3 regions of the Acidovorax radicis genome follow, and region 2 is predicted to be linked to each of the others. Evidence: predicted binding sites of a transcription regulator. Region 2 holds the regulator's gene; each other region holds the start of a gene.
What was found. The regulator sigma-54, encoded in region 2, starts transcription at its own class of promoters, with help from an activator protein. The targets are predictions, from matches to a motif close to TGGCANGNAANCTGCTTT.
Positions count from the first base shown of each region.

Region 1 (5,459 bases), 1.0 Mb from region 2:
GGTGCGCGCCTCTTGCTGCCCTGCCTGCAACCGCATCGCTGCCGCCATGGCGATCATGGCGCCGTTGTCGGTGCACAAATGCAATTCGGGGTAATGCACGCGCACCTTGGCTGCAGCACAGGCCGCATTGAGCTGAGCGCGCAAATGCCGATTGGCGCCCACGCCCCCGGCCACCACCACGCGCTTGAGGCCGGTCTGTTTGAGGGCCGTCAGCGTCTTCTTCACCAATACATCCACGATGGCGGCCTCGGTGCTGGCCGCAAGGTCGGCCTTGCGCGCAGGCAGGTCGTCGCCCAGCTTTTTGGCTTGCGTCAGCACAGCGGTCTTGAGCCCCGCAAACGAAAAATCGAGATTGCCGCTGTGCAACAAGGGCCGTGGCAACTTGAAAGCCGCAGGGTCGCCCTGTTCTGCCAGGCGCGAGAGCGCGGGCCCACCGGGGTAACCCAGGCCCATGAGCTTGGCGGACTTGTCAAACGCCTCGCCAGCAGCGTCGTCAATGGTTTCACCCAGAATTTCGTAGCGGCCCACGCCGTCCACACGCATAAGTTGCGTGTGCCCGCCCGACACCAGCAACGCCACAAAAGGGAATTCGGGCGGGTCAGCGCTCAAAAAGGGCGACAACAGGTGCCCTTCAAGGTGGTGCACCCCCAGCACGGGCTTGTCCAAGGCCGCTCCCAGGGCGCAGGCCACACCGGCCCCCACCAGCAGCGCACCCGCCAGGCCCGGGCCACGGGTATAGGCCACCACGTCCACCTCCGACAGCAAGAGGCCAGCGTCGCTCAGCACCTGGGTCGCCAACGGCAGCACGCGCCGGATATGGTCGCGGCTTGCCAGTTCGGGCACCACACCACCATAGGCCTGGTGCATTTCGATCTGGCTGTGCAGCGCGTGCGACAGCAGCGTGGGCACGGCACTGCCTGTGGTGCGCACCAGTGCCACGCCCGTTTCATCGCACGAAGATTCAATACCCAGTATCAGCAGACTCATGCCGCGAGTGTAAGAGCCTGCGAGAGCCTGCGAGAGCCTGCGCGCCCCGTGCGGGTGTCACCAGCGGTCTGACCGCATGCGCAGCTCCCAGCCCCCGCTGCGCAGCTCGTACACCCCGACGGCACCGTAGCGCTGCTCGCCTTTTTCGTCCCAGCTCATGGTGCCGATCACGGGTGCATAACCGTTGATGCTGTGCAGGGCCTTGGTGATGTCCTTGGGGTCGGCAGACTTGGCTTTCTGGATGGCCGCCGACAACACGTACATGCTGTCGTAGCTGTAGTGGCCGCCATAGGCCGGGGGCTTTTTGTAGGCGGCGACGTATTTCTCCAAAAACGGCTTGCCGGTGGTGAACTCCTTGGCTTCAAGCACGGGCGACGTGGCATAGATGCCCTGGATCACGCCGGCACCCCGGGTCATGTCGGTGGTCTTGATCGTGTCTCCGCCCAGCAGTCGCACGTTGGTGTGATCGACCTTGCGCAGCGCGTCTATCAGTGCCAGCGCCTGAAAATCGTTGAGGGTGGAAACAATCACCTCGACCTTCGCCGCCTTGAGTTCACCGGCCAGTGCGTCAAACGCCACGGTCTTGTCGTCAAACGACTTGCGCACCACCACCTCTTTTTTCTCGGCCTTGAGCTGCTCGGCTGCGCCATCGGCCAGGCCTTTGCCATAGGGGGTTCCATCGTCAAGCGCGGCGTAGCGGGCAGCCCCCAGTTGCGTCGCAGCAAACGAGCCGATGGCACGCGCCTGCAAGGTGTCGTTGCCCACCAGGCGGAAGGTGGTGGGAAAACCCAGCTGCGTGAACTTGGGGTTGGTCGAGATGGCGAGCTGCGCAATGTCCTTGGCGGCATAAATGGGTGCGGTGTCAATACTCACACCCGAGTTGAGGTGCCCGATGACCGCCACCACCCCCGAGTCCACCAGCTGCTGGGCGACCACCTTGCCCGTGGCTGCATCGGCCTTGTCGTCCACCGACACCACCTCCAGCGTCACCCGCTTGCCATCGACGGCGTAGCCCGCTTTGTTGAGCTCGTCCACCGCCAGCTTGACCCCGTTGAGCAGATCCTGCCCCAGGGCCCCCAGGGGGCCTGTCAGTGGCTGGGCCACGCCGATTTTCAGGGTATCGGGCACCTTGCTGCAGCCCGCAACCAGTGCCGCAGTGGCAGCAGCGGCCACAACGGCCAGGGCCACGCGGGCGACAGGGGCAAGGCGGCGTGCAGCGCCCGCCAGGGGGCGCAGGCGGCGAATGTGCTGATTCATGCAGAAAACTCCCAATCGTTGGATGAATGTGACGAGATGTTCATGCGGCCCACCCCAAGACACCACGGGGTAAGCCCGCCCGGACGCTGCTGTATTAGCAACTTTCAGGCCCCACAAGCCTCACCATCCCGGCTGCAGCGCGACGACACAGGCAACCGGCCCCGGCAAAACAGGTCGAGGCACGGCCACCCACATGGGGACTGCGTGGCACGCGGTTGCTTTTGCAATGCTCGGCCGGGGCCGTCATGGCGCAAAAATTGCATGCGCCTGCAGCCATGAATGAGGCTTTGCGCATCGTGGTGGTGGCCCCTGATCTGGCCATTGCCGACCCCGAGGACGAACACGCCGTGGAACAGGCAGAACGTTCGCGGGCGCTGCGCATTGGCTTGCTGGAGAACAATTTCAATCTGGTGGCCACGCTGCCCGCCGACGTTTTTCTGAGCGAACGCATCGCCCAGCTGCAGCCCGACCTCATCATCGTGGACGCTGAAAGCGAAGCGCGTGATGCGCTGGAGCACGTGGTCATGGCCACCCGCGACGAGCGCCGCCCGATCGTGATGTTCACCAACGACGAGGACACCTCGCACGTGAGGGATGCCGTGGCCGCCGGGGTGTCGGCGTATATCGTGGCCGGCCTGGCACCGCAGCGCATTCGCCCCATCCTGGACGTGGCGATGGCGCGTTTCCAACACGAGCAGGCCCTGCGCGCCGAGCTCGCCGATGCCAAAACCGAGCTGCGCGACCGCAAGACCATCGACCGCGCCAAGGGCCTGCTCATGCAGCGCCAGGGCCTGAGCGAGCAGGCGGCCTATGAAAAGCTGCGCAAGACGGCCATGGACAAGGGCCTGAAGCTGGCGGACGTAGCACAGCGCATGCTCGATGTGATGGATCTGCTGGGCTGACGCCCGCGCCTGGTGCACCCAAAAAAACGCTGCCCGAAGGCAGCGTTTTGGATGGTGCGCAAAGAGGCCGCAGACGCGCTCAGAACGCAGGGACCACGGCACCCTTGTACTTGTCCTGGATGAACTTCTTCACTTCCGGGGTGTGCAGGGCCTGGATCAGCTTGGCGATGCGGGGATCGTTGGCGCGGTCCGCGCGGGCGGCCACGATGTTGGTGTAGGGCGAGTCTGCGCCTTCGATGAACAACGCGTCCTTGGTCGGGTTGAGCTTGGCTTCGATCGCGTAGTTGGTGTTGATGAGCGCCAGGTCCACGTCAGCCAGTGCACGGGGCAGCAGGGGCGCTTCGAGCTCCCTGAACTTCAGCTTCTTGGGGTTCTTGGCCACGTCCAGCGGCGTGGGCGTGAGGCTCTTGGGGTCCTTGAGCTCGATCAGCCCTTGCTTGGCCAGCAGGATCAGTGCGCGGCCACCGTTGGATGGGTCGTTGGGAATCGCCACCGTGGCGCCATCCTTCAGGTCCTTCACGTTCTTGATCTTGCTGGAGTACGCACCGAAGGGCTCCACATGCACCTTGCCATTGGGCACCTGCACCAGGCTGCTCTTGCGGTCTTTGTTGTAGCTGTCCAGGTAGGGCTGGTGCTGGAAGAAGTTGGCGTCCAGCTGCTTGTCTTCGACCGCCGCGTTGGGCTGGATGTAGTCGCTGAACTCCTTGACCTGCAGATCCACGCCCTGGGCCTTGAGCTGGGGTTTCACAAAGTTCAGGATCTCGGCGTGTGGCACGGTCGTGGCGGCCACCTTCAGCACGTCGGCAGCATGGGCGCTGACGGCCAGGGCGGCAAGGGCAATTGCGGACAGGGTCTTTTTCAACATGACAGGCTCTTTCAATGAATGAAGGCACGGCAGGGTCAAAAAATACGGGATAACCCTGACGCTTGGCGGCAAGTTTAACGGCGAAATCCCCTTCAAAACAGCTTCCTTAGCCATTTTTTGATATAAAAACAAGGTTTTATATGCGAATTATGCGCAATCATTGCACCAGGCGAGGCCACCGAATGGTGCATTGCACAACAACAGTGCAGAACAGGCTGGGGCCCACGGGCTACTTTGAGAACCCCATCGCCTGATGGACTGCTGGCCCCAGGCCTGCCCCCACATCCGTTCGGGCTGAGTTCGGGCTGAGCTTGTCGGCGCCTTGCGCGACTTTGGGGAGCCCTTCGACGGGCCTGCCCTGCGCTTGCCCAAGAACCCAGGGCGAATGGGGTTTGCCTGAGATAGCTGGTCAATCAAGCCAAATCGGCCTCCAGCGCCCAACCTATAAGCGCTAACAGCTATACGAAATATAGCAATAATCCACCGATAACAACCAAACCCAAGACAACCCGTGTCTGGCACGGCGCTTGCATTACCCCTTGCGGGACCAATGACGGTTCCACTGATCACGGCACGGACCCAATGACGGGTTGGTGCTGCGGCGAGCCCCCGGGGTATCGCCATGGACAAAGGCGTCCCTCTTCGCGTTTGGCGTTGCATGTGAGTGTGCAACCCAGCCGGAGAGGACGCCTTTTTTGTTTTTAACGCACCAAGGAAACGCCCCATGACCGATCTGTTGAAAACCAGCCTCAACCGCCGCACCGTGCTGCAGGCCGCCACCATGGGCGCGGTGGGGGTGAGCCCCGCGCTGCGCGCCCTGGTTCATGCGCAGGGGTCCGACGCGCCCGAGAAAAAGGAAGTGCGGATCGGCTTCATCCCGCTGACCGACTGCGCCAGCGTGGTCATGGCCTCGGTGCTGGGCTTCGACAAGAAGTACGGCGTCACCATCATCCCCACCAAAGAGGCCAGCTGGGCCGGTGTGCGCGACAAGCTGGTGAACGGTGAACTCGACTTTGCCCATGTGCTGTATGGCCTGGTCTATGGCGTGCACCTGGGCACGGCGGGCCCCAAGAAAGACATGGCCGTGCTGATGAGCATCAACAACAACGGCCAGGCCATCTCCCTGTCCAAGGCCCTGGCCGACAAGGGCGCGGTGGACGGCCCCTCGCTGGCCAAGCTCATGGCCAAGGAAAAGCGCGAATACACCTTTGCAGGCACCTTCCCCACCGGCACCCACGCGATGTGGATGCACTACTGGCTGGCAGCGGCCGGCATCAACCCCATCTCGGGCGCCAAGCTCATCACCGTGCCGCCACCACAGATGGTGGCCAACATGCGCGTGGGCAACATGGACGGCTTCTGTGTCGGCGAGCCCTGGAACCACCGCGCCATCATGGACGGCATTGGCATCACGGCCAACACCACACAAGACATCTGGAAAGACCACC
Region 1 is NZ_CP075184.1:3,560,718-3,566,176, forward strand. It holds gene tsaD (tRNA (adenosine(37)-N6)-threonylcarbamoyltransferase complex transferase subunit TsaD) at 1-987, opposite strand, end outside; gene KI609_RS16295 (branched-chain amino acid ABC transporter substrate-binding protein) at 1,045-2,244, opposite strand; gene KI609_RS16300 (ANTAR domain-containing response regulator) at 2,520-3,146, shown strand; gene KI609_RS16305 (MetQ/NlpA family ABC transporter substrate-binding protein) at 3,226-4,011, opposite strand; gene KI609_RS16310 (CmpA/NrtA family ABC transporter substrate-binding protein) at 4,736-5,459, shown strand, end outside.
Region 1: a site for sigma-54 is predicted at 2,491-2,508, ahead of KI609_RS16300 (ANTAR domain-containing response regulator). Genes of this name have one in related genera too.

Region 2 (5,459 bases):
CACTGGCGCCACTTGGCCGAGTGCTGCGCACTTGTAACGTGCGCCGCGCCTTCATGCGCGCCGCCCTGAAAGAAATCGGCTACAGCGCCTTGCGCAGATTGGCTGGCGCAATTTTGAGCGCCTCGCGGTATTTGGCCACGGTGCGGCGCGCGCATTCAATGCCCTGCTCCTTGAGCATTTCGGCGATCTGGCTGTCGGACAATGGTTTGGTGGGGCTCTCGGCCGCCACGAACTGCTTGATGAGCGCGCGCACGGCGGTGCTCGATGCATTGCCACCGGTCTCGGTGCCCAGGCCCGATCCGAAGAAATATTTCAGCTCGTAGGTGCCAATCGGCGTGGCCATGTATTTGGCGGTGGTGACGCGGCTGATGGTGGATTCGTGCAGGCCCAACTCATCGGCAATGTCGCGCAGCACCAGGGGGCGCATGGCCAGCTCACCGTGGGTGAAAAAGTTCTTTTGCCGCTCGACGATCGCGCGCGACACACGCAAGATGGTGTCAAAGCGCTGCTGGATGTTCTTGATGAACCAGCGCGCCTCCTGCAGCCGCTGCTGCATGCCCTGATGGCCCTCGCCGCCCTTGTGGCCGCGCAGGGCGCCAGCGTAGATGTCGTGCACGCGCAGGCGCGGCATTACGTCGGGGTTGAGGCTGACGATGAAGTTGTGCTGACCATCGCGCCCATTGGCACGCCCGGCTTTGCGCACAATGACGTCGGGCACGATGATGTTGCGCTCCACATCCACGAACCTGCGCCCGGGGCGGGGCTCCAGCCGCGCGATCAGGGCCATGGCGGCGCGTGTGCGCTCCTCGCCATCGCCACACAGCTGGGTGAGGCGGCGGATGTCGCGGCGGGCCAGCATCTCCAGCGGCTGCTGGCAGATGCGCAGCGCGGTCTGCACGGTGTCGGGGTCGGCATCACCGTCGCCGTCTTCTCCGCGGGCCAATGCGTTGAGCTGCAGCGTGAGGCATTCGGCGAGGTTGCGAGCGCCCACCCCCGTGGGTTCGAGGCTTTGCAGCAGGCGCTGGGCCACGGTAAATCGGTGCACCAGCTCTTCGATCTGTGCCAGATCATCGGGACCGGCCAGGCTGATGGCGAGCTCTTCGAGTGAATCTTCAAGATAGCCGTCGTCGGTGAGCGACTCGATGAGAAACCTCAGCGCGGCGCGGTCGATCTCGGACAGGCGCAGCGCCAGCGCCTGGCGATGCAAGAAGGCCGTCAGCGACTCGTGTGAGCGGGCCAGCTCGGTGGCGTCGGCCTCGTCGCCTTCGGAGTCGTTGCGATTGCGGGCGGGCGCATCGCCGCCCCATTCGGCGTCGTTGGGAGCCATTTCCACGGTGCCGTCGCCGTTCCAGTCGGGTTCTTCAGCGCCGCCGCCTGAAGATTCAGCATCATTTTGGCCCTCAGCGCTTGTGGTGATTGCGCTAGCAGCTCCTAAATAAAGAGCATCATCGGCGCTGTAGTCGTCGGCCTGCGCAGGCGTGTCGGCCGCGTCCAGGCCAAACTCTTCGCGCGGTGCCTCTTCGTCCGTGCGGTCCAGAAAGGGGTTTTCGTCGAGCATCTGCTCGACCTCTTGCGACAGTTCAAGCGTGGACAACTGCAGCAGCCGAATGGACTGCTGGAGCTGGGGTGTCAGTGCAAGGTGCTGCGAAACGCGCAGCGAGAGACCAGGCTTCATTGCGTGAGGACCATGCTCACATGCGGAAATGTTCGCCGAGGTAAACGCGCCGCACCTCGGGGTTGTCCACGATCTCTGACGGTGTGCCCTGGGCCAGCACGCTGCCATCACTGATGATGAAGGCGTGGTCGCAAATGCCCAGCGTCTCGCGCACGTTGTGGTCAGTGATGAGCACCCCGATGCCGCGCGCCTTGAGAAAGCCGATGATGCGCTGGATCTCGATCACGGCAATGGGGTCGATACCGGCGAAGGGTTCGTCCAGCAGGATAAAACGCGGCTGCGTGGCCAGGGCGCGCGCAATCTCGACACGCCGGCGTTCGCCACCGGACAAGGCCAGCGCGGAGGAGTCGCGCAGGTGCTCCACGCGCAGTTCCTGCAGCAATGCGGTGAGGCGCTCTTCGATCACCGCACGCGCCAGAGGCTTGCCGTTGTCGTCATGCTGCAACTCCAGCACGGCGCGCACGTTCTCTTGCACCGACAGCTTTCTGAAGATGGACGCCTCTTGGGGCAGATACGACAGCCCCAGGCGAGACCGGCGGTGGATAGGCATGTCAGCCACCGAGTGCCCATCGATGCGGATGTCGCCGGCATCGCTGCGCACCAGCCCGACGATCATGTAAAACGACGTGGTCTTGCCAGCGCCGTTGGGGCCGAGCAACCCGACAACTTCGCCTTTTTGCACGACCAGCGACACGTCCTTGACCACCTTGCGGCTGCCATATGACTTGGCAAGATGCTGCACTTCCAGGCGACTGCCCGGCCGGGAGTCAGCGCCGGACACCTCAGGCCGCGCGCTCACTTGGCGCCGCCGCTGAGGCTGTTGCTCGGCCGCAACCCCGGGCCCGACGAGGGTGCTGCGGGCGAAGGGGCGGCAGCACCGGGCGGCGGATCCTTGGGCGCGAGCACTGCGCGTACGCGGCTGCCAGGGGTGGGCACATCACCGGCTGCATTGGTGGAGCGGGTACGCTGGCCGTCCACTGTAAACACGTCCGTGAGGTTGTTGTAGACGATCACGGCACCGGTGATCTCATCGCTGAGCGCGGAGCCCCGGTAGCGGCGCAATTCGGCGCGGGTGATGAAACGCACGTTGTCGGCCTTGCCGTCGTATTCGATGGTTTCGCTTTCTCCCTCGATGAACTCATCGGGGGCGCCCGGCAACGTGTCGCGCTTCTGGCGGAAAAACGCGCGTTTACCCGCTTCTGCCGTGACCACGCCGTACTGGTAACCGTCAGCGTCCTGGCGCACATCCAGCCGCGCACCGCGCAGCACGATGGAACCCTTGGTCATGACCACGCGGCCCGTGAACACGCTGGTCTGCTTGAGCTCATCGTGGCGCAGGGCATCCGCCTCGATGTTCATGGGCTTGGCGCGGTCGGCCTTTTCGGCATGGACGGCACCATGGACACCGGCCAAGGCCGTGAGCAGGAGGATCGGGAGGAGGCTGCGATTTTTCATAGGGCACGAATCTTGCAGTCATTGTAGCCACCAAGGGCACCCACCGTGCAATAAAAGCCCCCCATTCACCACAGAGCATCTTGCGTGCACAAAGCGGCAGGGGCTCGTCACCGCCGGGAGGGGTATAAAAAACAAAATGTTCCCGCGCTGAACAGCGTACCCCCGCCCGAAGGGGCCGCTTTTTTTGTTTTTTGTCTTGGAGTGGCCCGGCCACAAAAAAGCCCGCGCGAGCGAGCAGTTTTGAGGGGGTATGTAGCCGCCACAGGTTGCAACGCCTGCGTGCGGCCACTGGAACATTCAGCCTTTGCGGGCCGTCGCAGCCAAGGATTCCACCACCTGCAGCACGGTCTGCATGCTGCCCGCCATGGTGCCGTCGGTGTAGTACTTGCCCGCCACACCCATGGACGGAACGCCTTCCACCCCATAGGCATCCTGCAACTGGGAAGCGCGGCGCACCTGGTTGGACACGCTGAAGGAGTTGTAGACCTCCTTGAACTTGGCAACATCCAGGCCCTGCTTGCCGATCCAGGCAAAGATTTCATCATCCTTGGCAAGTTTTTGCTTTTCCACATGGATCGCACGGAACACTTTGACGTGGACATCGTCAAGCTTGCCCATGCCTTCGAGGGCGTAATACAACTTTTGTTGTGGCACAAAGCTGGCATTGAACGCCACAGGGACGCGGCGGATGGCCAGGTCCTTAGGGGCTGTTTTCACCCAGGCATCCAGCGTGGGTTCAAAAGCGTTGCAGTGGGGGCAGCTGTACCAGAAGAACTCGATTACATCGACCTTGCCAGCAGGCGCCTCGGGTGCCACGGGCTTGTCGAGCCGCTTGTAGTCTTTACCCTCTTTGAACTGGCGGGCCTGGGCCAACGCCGCAGGGGCCATGGGCAGCGTCAGGGCAGAAGCGGCAACCGCAGAGGCGGTAGACAAAGAAAACTCACGGCGTTTCATGAAAAAGACTCTCCTGGTTCAGTATGGGGAATGTGAGCCATGCCCACGCAAAAAGTTCAGACCTCACCAACACACGCCCGGCCCAGGCATTGACAACGCGGTGGAAGCAACCGGGCCATTGATTGGCTGGCGCGCTAGCGCTGCACGCGCACCAGCGCAGACTCTACCCCGGCAGTGACAAGTTTGTCTTTGAGCTGCTCGGCGTCGTCACGCTTGGTAAAGGGGCCTACACGCACGCGAAACACGGGCCGGCCATTTTGCTCACGCTCGCTCACACGGGCCTCCCACCCCAGCATCGCCAGCTTGGCGCGTTGCGCATCGGCGTCGGGCTGGGTGCGAAACGCACCGGCCTGCACAAAATAGTCAAACGGGTCCACATTGCCCTTGGCCGCAGCCTTGGCCACGGCCAGATCGCCCAGCGGGTCTGCGCCCGGTTTGCTCTCGGCTTTGGCGGCTTCAGGCTTGCTGGCGGCCGGCTTGGGAGCCACTGGCGCGACAGCAACGTTACCAGGCGCGGGCGCCGACGCCACACCAGCCACGGCGGGCGTGGCGGCGGGCGCTGGGGTCACGGGCCGCGCGGGGTTTTTGCCATAGAGCGGGGCGTTGGGGTCCCAGTTCTTGTTTTTCTGGGATTCCGCGGCATCCATGTCGACACCCCGGCCATTGCCCTTGTTGAGGAAGGGCACGGGCACCTTGGTCACGTAGACCGCCACGGCCAAAGCGGCTCCCAGGCCCACAATGACACCGACGATGAAGCCGATGACGGTCCCGCCTGTCTGTTGCTTTTTCATAATCTAAGTTATTGCTCACATTCTGGCTGGGGCTGAAACTCCCAGCACGGCCAAACCATTGTGCAATACCTGCGCCGTGGCGGCGACAAGGGCCAGACGCGCGCGCTTGACGATTTCATCGTCCACCAGGATGCGCTCAGCGTCGTAATAGCTGTGGTAGCTGGCGGCCAGATCGCGCAGGTAGAAAGTCACATCGTGCGGTGCTTCACCGTCGGCCGCGGCCGTGAGCATTTCGGGGTACTTGGCCAGTTGCAGCATCAGCGCCTGGGCTTGGGGGCCCTCGAGGGCCGACAGATCCACATCCTTGAGCGACGCCACATCGCCGCCACCGGCTTCTTGCCAGGCGCGCAGCACCGAGCAGATGCGCGCATGCGCGTATTGCACGTAATACACCGGGTTGTCGTTGTTCTGCGCCACGGCCAGGTCCACGTCGAAGGTGTACTCGGTATCGGGCTTGCGGCTGAGCAAAAAGAAACGCACAGCGTCCTTGCTGGTCCATTCGATCAGGTCGCGCAGCGTGACGTAGCTGCCCGCGCGCTTGCTGATCTTGACCTCTTCGCCGCCCTTGACCACGCGCACCATGG
Region 2 is NZ_CP075184.1:4,577,759-4,583,217, forward strand. It holds gene KI609_RS20995 (RNA polymerase factor sigma-54) at 80-1,675, opposite strand; gene lptB (LPS export ABC transporter ATP-binding protein) at 1,692-2,474, opposite strand; gene lptA (lipopolysaccharide transport periplasmic protein LptA) at 2,471-3,130, opposite strand; gene KI609_RS21010 (thiol:disulfide interchange protein DsbA/DsbL) at 3,428-4,084, opposite strand; gene KI609_RS21015 (SPOR domain-containing protein) at 4,219-4,875, opposite strand; gene argS (arginine--tRNA ligase) at 4,891-5,459, opposite strand, start outside.

Region 3 (5,459 bases), 1.5 Mb from region 2:
ATTGATCGCACCGTGGATGGTTTTCATGCCCGCGTGGTGCAGCACGAGTGCGATCACCTCATCGGCAAGCTCTATCCCATGCGGGTGCGGGACTTCACGCAGTTCGGTTTCACCGATGTTCTATTCCCCGACATCGGTGCTGCCGAAGACGATTGAGGCCGCTGTGCCTAGTGCGGTGGCGGTTGTTTTCGCCAGCGCGACCGTTCAGGACGAGAGCTCGCGCAGCAGTTCGGTTTCGATCTCGATCTGGCGGGCGTTGTTTTGCAGTTCCGGGCCCTGGATCAGGAAGGTGTCTTCCACACGCTCGCCCAGCGTACTGACCTTGGCCAACTGCACGCTCAGGTGGTGTTGGGCCAGGATGCGGGCCACCAGATAAAGCAGGCCTGCCCGGTCGCTGGCAGAGATGGCGAGCAGCCAGCGCTGCGCCTTTTCGTCGGGTCTCAGCGTCACCCGCGGAGCGAAAGGAAAACTCTTGACGCGGCGCGACACGCGCTTGCGGGCGGGTTCGGGCAGCGGCCCACCTGCTTCAAGTACCCGCAGGAGGTCGCTCTCCACCATGTGTGTGAGTTCGCGGTAGTGGCCCGGCTGTGAAGATGCCACCACCTGAAAGGTGTCAAGTGCATACCCGTTGTTGGCGGTGTGCACACGGGCATCCAGGATGCTGAAGCCTGCCCGGTCGAAATAGCCACAAATGCGCGCAAAGAGATCGGCCTGGTCGGCTGCATACACCAGCACCTGGAGTCCTTCACCGGCCAGGGATTGCCGCGCACGCACGACCGGCCGCGTGGTGCCCACATGGCGCGACAGATGGCGCGTGTGCCACGCGATGTCTGCCGCATCGTGGCGCATGAAGTAGCTCACGTCGAGCGTCGCCCACAGTTTTTTGTGCGCTTCGAACGGGAGAGCATTCAGGGCAAGCAGCACCAGTGACTCGCGTTTGCGCGCCTCGATCTCTGCGGCCGCATCCGGCGCCCGTCCGCCCAGCGTGCGCAGTGTGGCGCGGTAAAGGTCTTCCAGCAGCTTGCCTTTCCAGGCATTCCAGACCTTGGGGCTTGTGCCTCGTATATCGGCCACCGTCAGCAGGTACATGGCGGTGAGGTTGCGTTCGTTGCCGACACGGCGCGCAAACGCGGCAATTACGTCCGGGTCGCTCAGATCCTGCTTTTGCGCCACGGTGCTCATGGTGAGGTGTTCGCGCACCAGAAACTCGACCAGCCGCGCGTCCTCGCGGTCCACGCCGTGCTGGCGGCAAAAGCGCCGTACTTCTGCGGCACCAATCTGCGAGTGATCACCGCCTCGGCCTTTGCCAATGTCATGGAACAGCGCGGCCAGGTACAGCGTCCAGGGCTTGTCCCAGCCACTCGCGAGCTGAGAGCAAAACGGGTATTCGTGCGTATGCTCGGCCATGAAGAAGCGGCGCACATTGCGCAGCACCATCAGGATGTGCTGATCCACCGTGTACACATGGAACAGGTCGTGCTGCATCTGGCCCACGATGCGGCGAAAGGGCCAGAGGTAACGCCCCAGCACCGAGGTCTGGTTCATGAGCCGCATGGCATGCGTGATGCCCAAGGGCTGCTGCAGGATGCGCATGAACGTGTCGCGGTTGACCGGGTCGCGGCGAAATTGGCTGTCCATCACCCCGCGTGCGTTGTAGAGGGCGCGCAACGTGCGTGCCGACAGATCCTTGAGGCCCGGGGTCGTTTCGTACAGTAGAAACGTTTCCAGGATGGCATGTGGCTCGCGGGTGTACAGGTCGTCGCTGGCCACTTCCACCAGACCGCCCTTGTCAAAAAAGCGAGCATTGATGGCACGTGGCTCATGGCTGGTGGGGTTCAGCCGGTCTTCGATGTTGAGCAGAAGAATCTGGCTGAGCTGCGATACCGCCTTGGCGGCCCAGTAGTAGCGCCGCATGAGCGTCTCGCTGGCGCGCATGGGCAACCGCGAGCCATCGGGCGCCTGGGATCGGTACCCGAACGACTCGGCCACCGCTGTCTGCAGGTCAAATACCAGCCGGTCCTCATGCCGGCCTGCTGCCGCATGCAGGCGCGCACGAATGAGGCACAGCACCGCCTCGTTGCGCTCAATCTGGCTCGTCTCGAACGCTGTTGCCATGCCGCTCGCTGCAAGCTCCTTCCAGCTGTTGCCCAGCCCTGCCGCCTGGGCCACCCAGAGGATCATTTGCAGATCCCGCAGGCCGCCCGGGGATTCCTTGCAATTGGGTTCCAGTGCGTAAGGGGTGTTCTCGTATTTGTTGTGGCGTTGCCGCGTCTCCAGCGTCTTGGCCACCAGAAACGCCGCAGGGTCCATCTGCGCACGGTATTGCCGCTGGAAATCCGCAAACAGCGCGGCGTTGCCGCATACCAGGCGTGATTCAAGCAGCGACGTCTGCACGGTCACATCGCGCGCGCTTTCCGCGAGGCACTCGGCAACGGTGCGCACGCTCGATCCGATCTCCAGCCCCGCATCCCAGCAACTGCCGATAAACCCCTCCAGCTGCGCGCGCAGAGTGCTGCCAGATTCGGGCGCTGCGCCATCGGGCAAAAGCAGCAGCACGTCGACGTCTGAATAGGGAAACAGCTGGTCTCGGCCAAACCCACCCACGGCGACCAGCGCCAGGTCGCCGGGCAGCTGGGCACGCTGCCACAGGGTTTGCAGCAGGTGGCCGGCCAGGGATGACAGCTTGTGCAGCAGGGTCCGAATGCCGCGCGTGGATGCACCCGTTGCGTTCATGGCGGCCAGCAGGGCGGCTTTGTCGCTGCGGTAGGCATCCCGCAGGGCATGGGTTTCGGTCATGGTCGTGGTGCGCTTTGGTTATGGGCCATGAAAAATGCCATGCAAAAGTCGTGCGAGCCGGTGGTGATTGGTTTATCGGGCCGACGTCGCGGATGTCACTTTGCGCGCAGAGGTCAGGCGATCACGTGCTCGTGGCCGTCACAAAGGCGGGCAATGGCGGCGAACCTGCCGATAGCGTCATGACGTCATAACCGGTTTCAGTCACCAGCACGGTGTGTTCCCACTGAGCCGACAGGTTGTGGTCCTTGGTCACGATGGTCCAGCCGTCGTTGCCGAACTCCTTGACCTCGCGGCGGCCCGCGTTGATCATGGGTTCAATGGTGAAGACCATGCCGGGCCGCAGCTCTTCGAGCGTGCCGGGGCGCCCGTAGTGCAACACCTGGGGCTCTTCGTGAAATTTCTGGCCAATGCCATGGCCGCAGAACTCGCGCACGATGGAAAACCCCTGGCCTTCGGCAAACTTCTGGATCGCGTGGCCAATGTCCCCAAAGTGGGCGCCTGGCTTGACCTGCATGATGCCGTGCCACATCGCCTCAAACGTCAGGGCCGACAGGCGCTTGGCCGCAATGGAGCATTCCCCGATCAGGTACATGCGGCTGTTGTCGCCGTACCAGCCGTCCTTGGTGATCACGGTCACGTCCACGTTGACGATGTCGCCTTTTTTCAGGGGCTTGTCATTGGGGATGCCGTGGCACACGACATGGTTGACCGATGTGCACAGCGAGGCCGGGTAGGGCGGGTAGCCGGGTGGCTGGTAGCCCACGGTGGCCGAGATAGTGCCCTGCTGGGCCATGCATTCGGCGCCCAGGCGGTCTATTTCTTTGGTGGTGATCCCCGGTTTGATGTGGGGTGCGATGTAATCCAGCACTTCAGATGCCAGTCGGCACGCGATGCGCATGCCGGCAATGTCCTCAGCGCTTTTGATGGTGATGCTCATGCGCCAATTATCCCATCGCATCCCGCAGGCTGCAGGCCGCCATGATCTGCCCGGTAAAATGCCGGGCTGCCCACCCGCTCAGGCCCACCGGCCTGGACCTCGGGTCGGCACCACCAACGTTCCCCTCACACCCCCAACAGGCCGCTACCGTGACCTTGCACATGACCACGCTGGCGGGCGGCAACGCCCTCAGCACCTTCCGCGCCCAGCAACTTCAACCCGCCCTGGAGGCCATTCACCCCAAGATCAGTGGCATTGCAGCGCGCTTTGTGCATCTGGTGGCGACCGACGCGTCCCCCACTGCGGCGGAACAAGAACGCCTGGCGGCGCTGCTGACCTACGGCGACCCCTATGCGGGTCCCGAAGAGGGTGCCGTGCTCATCGTCACGCCGCGCCTGGGCACGCTCTCGCCCTGGGCCTCCAAGGCCACCGACATCGCCCGCAACTGCGGCATTGCGATTCGCCGGGTGGAGCGCATTACCGAATACCGCATCAGCCTCAAATCGGGCCTGCTGGGCAAGACCCCCGAGCTGACCGCCGAGCAATGGGCCCAGGTGGCGGCCTTGTTGCACGACCGCATGACCGAATCCGTGGTGGCCGACCGCAGTGCCGCCGCCGGCCTGTTCACCGAACTGCAGCCCGCGCCCATGGAGCATGTAGATGTGCTGGCTGGTGGCCCCGAACAAGGCAGGAGGGCGCTCGAAGCCGCCAACACCCGCTTCGGTTTGGCACTGGCCGACGACGAAATCGATTACCTCGTGACCGCCTTCGCGGGCCTTGCGCGCAACCCCACCGATGTGGAGCTGATGATGTTCGCGCAGGCCAACAGCGAGCACTGCCGCCACAAAATCTTTAACGCCGAGTTCACCATCGACGGCGTGGCGCAGGACAAGAGCCTGTTCGGCATGATCCGCAACACGCACCAGCTGGCGCCCCAGCACACGGTGATTGCGTATTCGGACAACGCCTCCGTGATGGAAGGCCATCAGGTCGAGCGTTTCGTGGCCAAAATGGCCTCTAGTGCTTATCCATTAAGCGCTAGTAGCTATCAAAAAAGTAGCGTCACCCAGCATGTGCTGATGAAGGTGGAAACCCACAACCACCCCACAGCCATCTCGCCGTTCCCCGGTGCGTCCACCGGCGCCGGTGGCGAGATCCGCGACGAAGGCGCCACCGGCCGGGGCTCCAAGCCCAAGGCGGGCCTGACGGGCTTCACGGTGTCCAAGCTCTGGGGCAGCACCGTGGGCAAGCCCGAGCACATTGCCAGCCCGCTGCAGATCATGGTCGAAGGCCCCCTGGGCGGCGCGGCGTTCAACAACGAATTCGGCCGGCCTAATCTGAACGGCTACTTCCGCGAATACGAACAGAGCGTCGGCGGCGTGCAGCGCGGCTACCACAAGCCCATCATGATTGCGGGCGGCGTGGGCGTGATCGATGCCGAGCTGACGAAGAAGATCGAATTCCCCGCAGGCTCGTTGCTCATCCAGCTGGGTGGCCCCGGCATGCGCATCGGCATGGGCGGCAGCGCCGCCAGCTCCATGGCCACTGGCACCAATGCGGCCGAGCTGGACTTTGACTCGGTGCAGCGTGGCAACCCCGAGATCGAGCGCCGTGCGCAAGAGGTCATCAACCACTGCTGGGCGCAGGGCGCGGCCAACCCCATCCTGGCCATCCACGACGTGGGCGCAGGCGGTTTGTCCAACGCCTTCCCCGAGCTGACCAACGA
Region 3 is NZ_CP075184.1:3,085,215-3,090,673, reverse strand. It holds gene def (peptide deformylase) at 1-156, shown strand, start outside; gene KI609_RS14070 ([protein-PII] uridylyltransferase) at 205-2,796, opposite strand; gene map (type I methionyl aminopeptidase) at 2,918-3,733, opposite strand; gene purL (phosphoribosylformylglycinamidine synthase) at 3,883-5,459, shown strand, end outside.
Region 3: a site for sigma-54 is predicted at 2,835-2,852, ahead of KI609_RS14070 ([protein-PII] uridylyltransferase). Genes of this name have one in related genera too.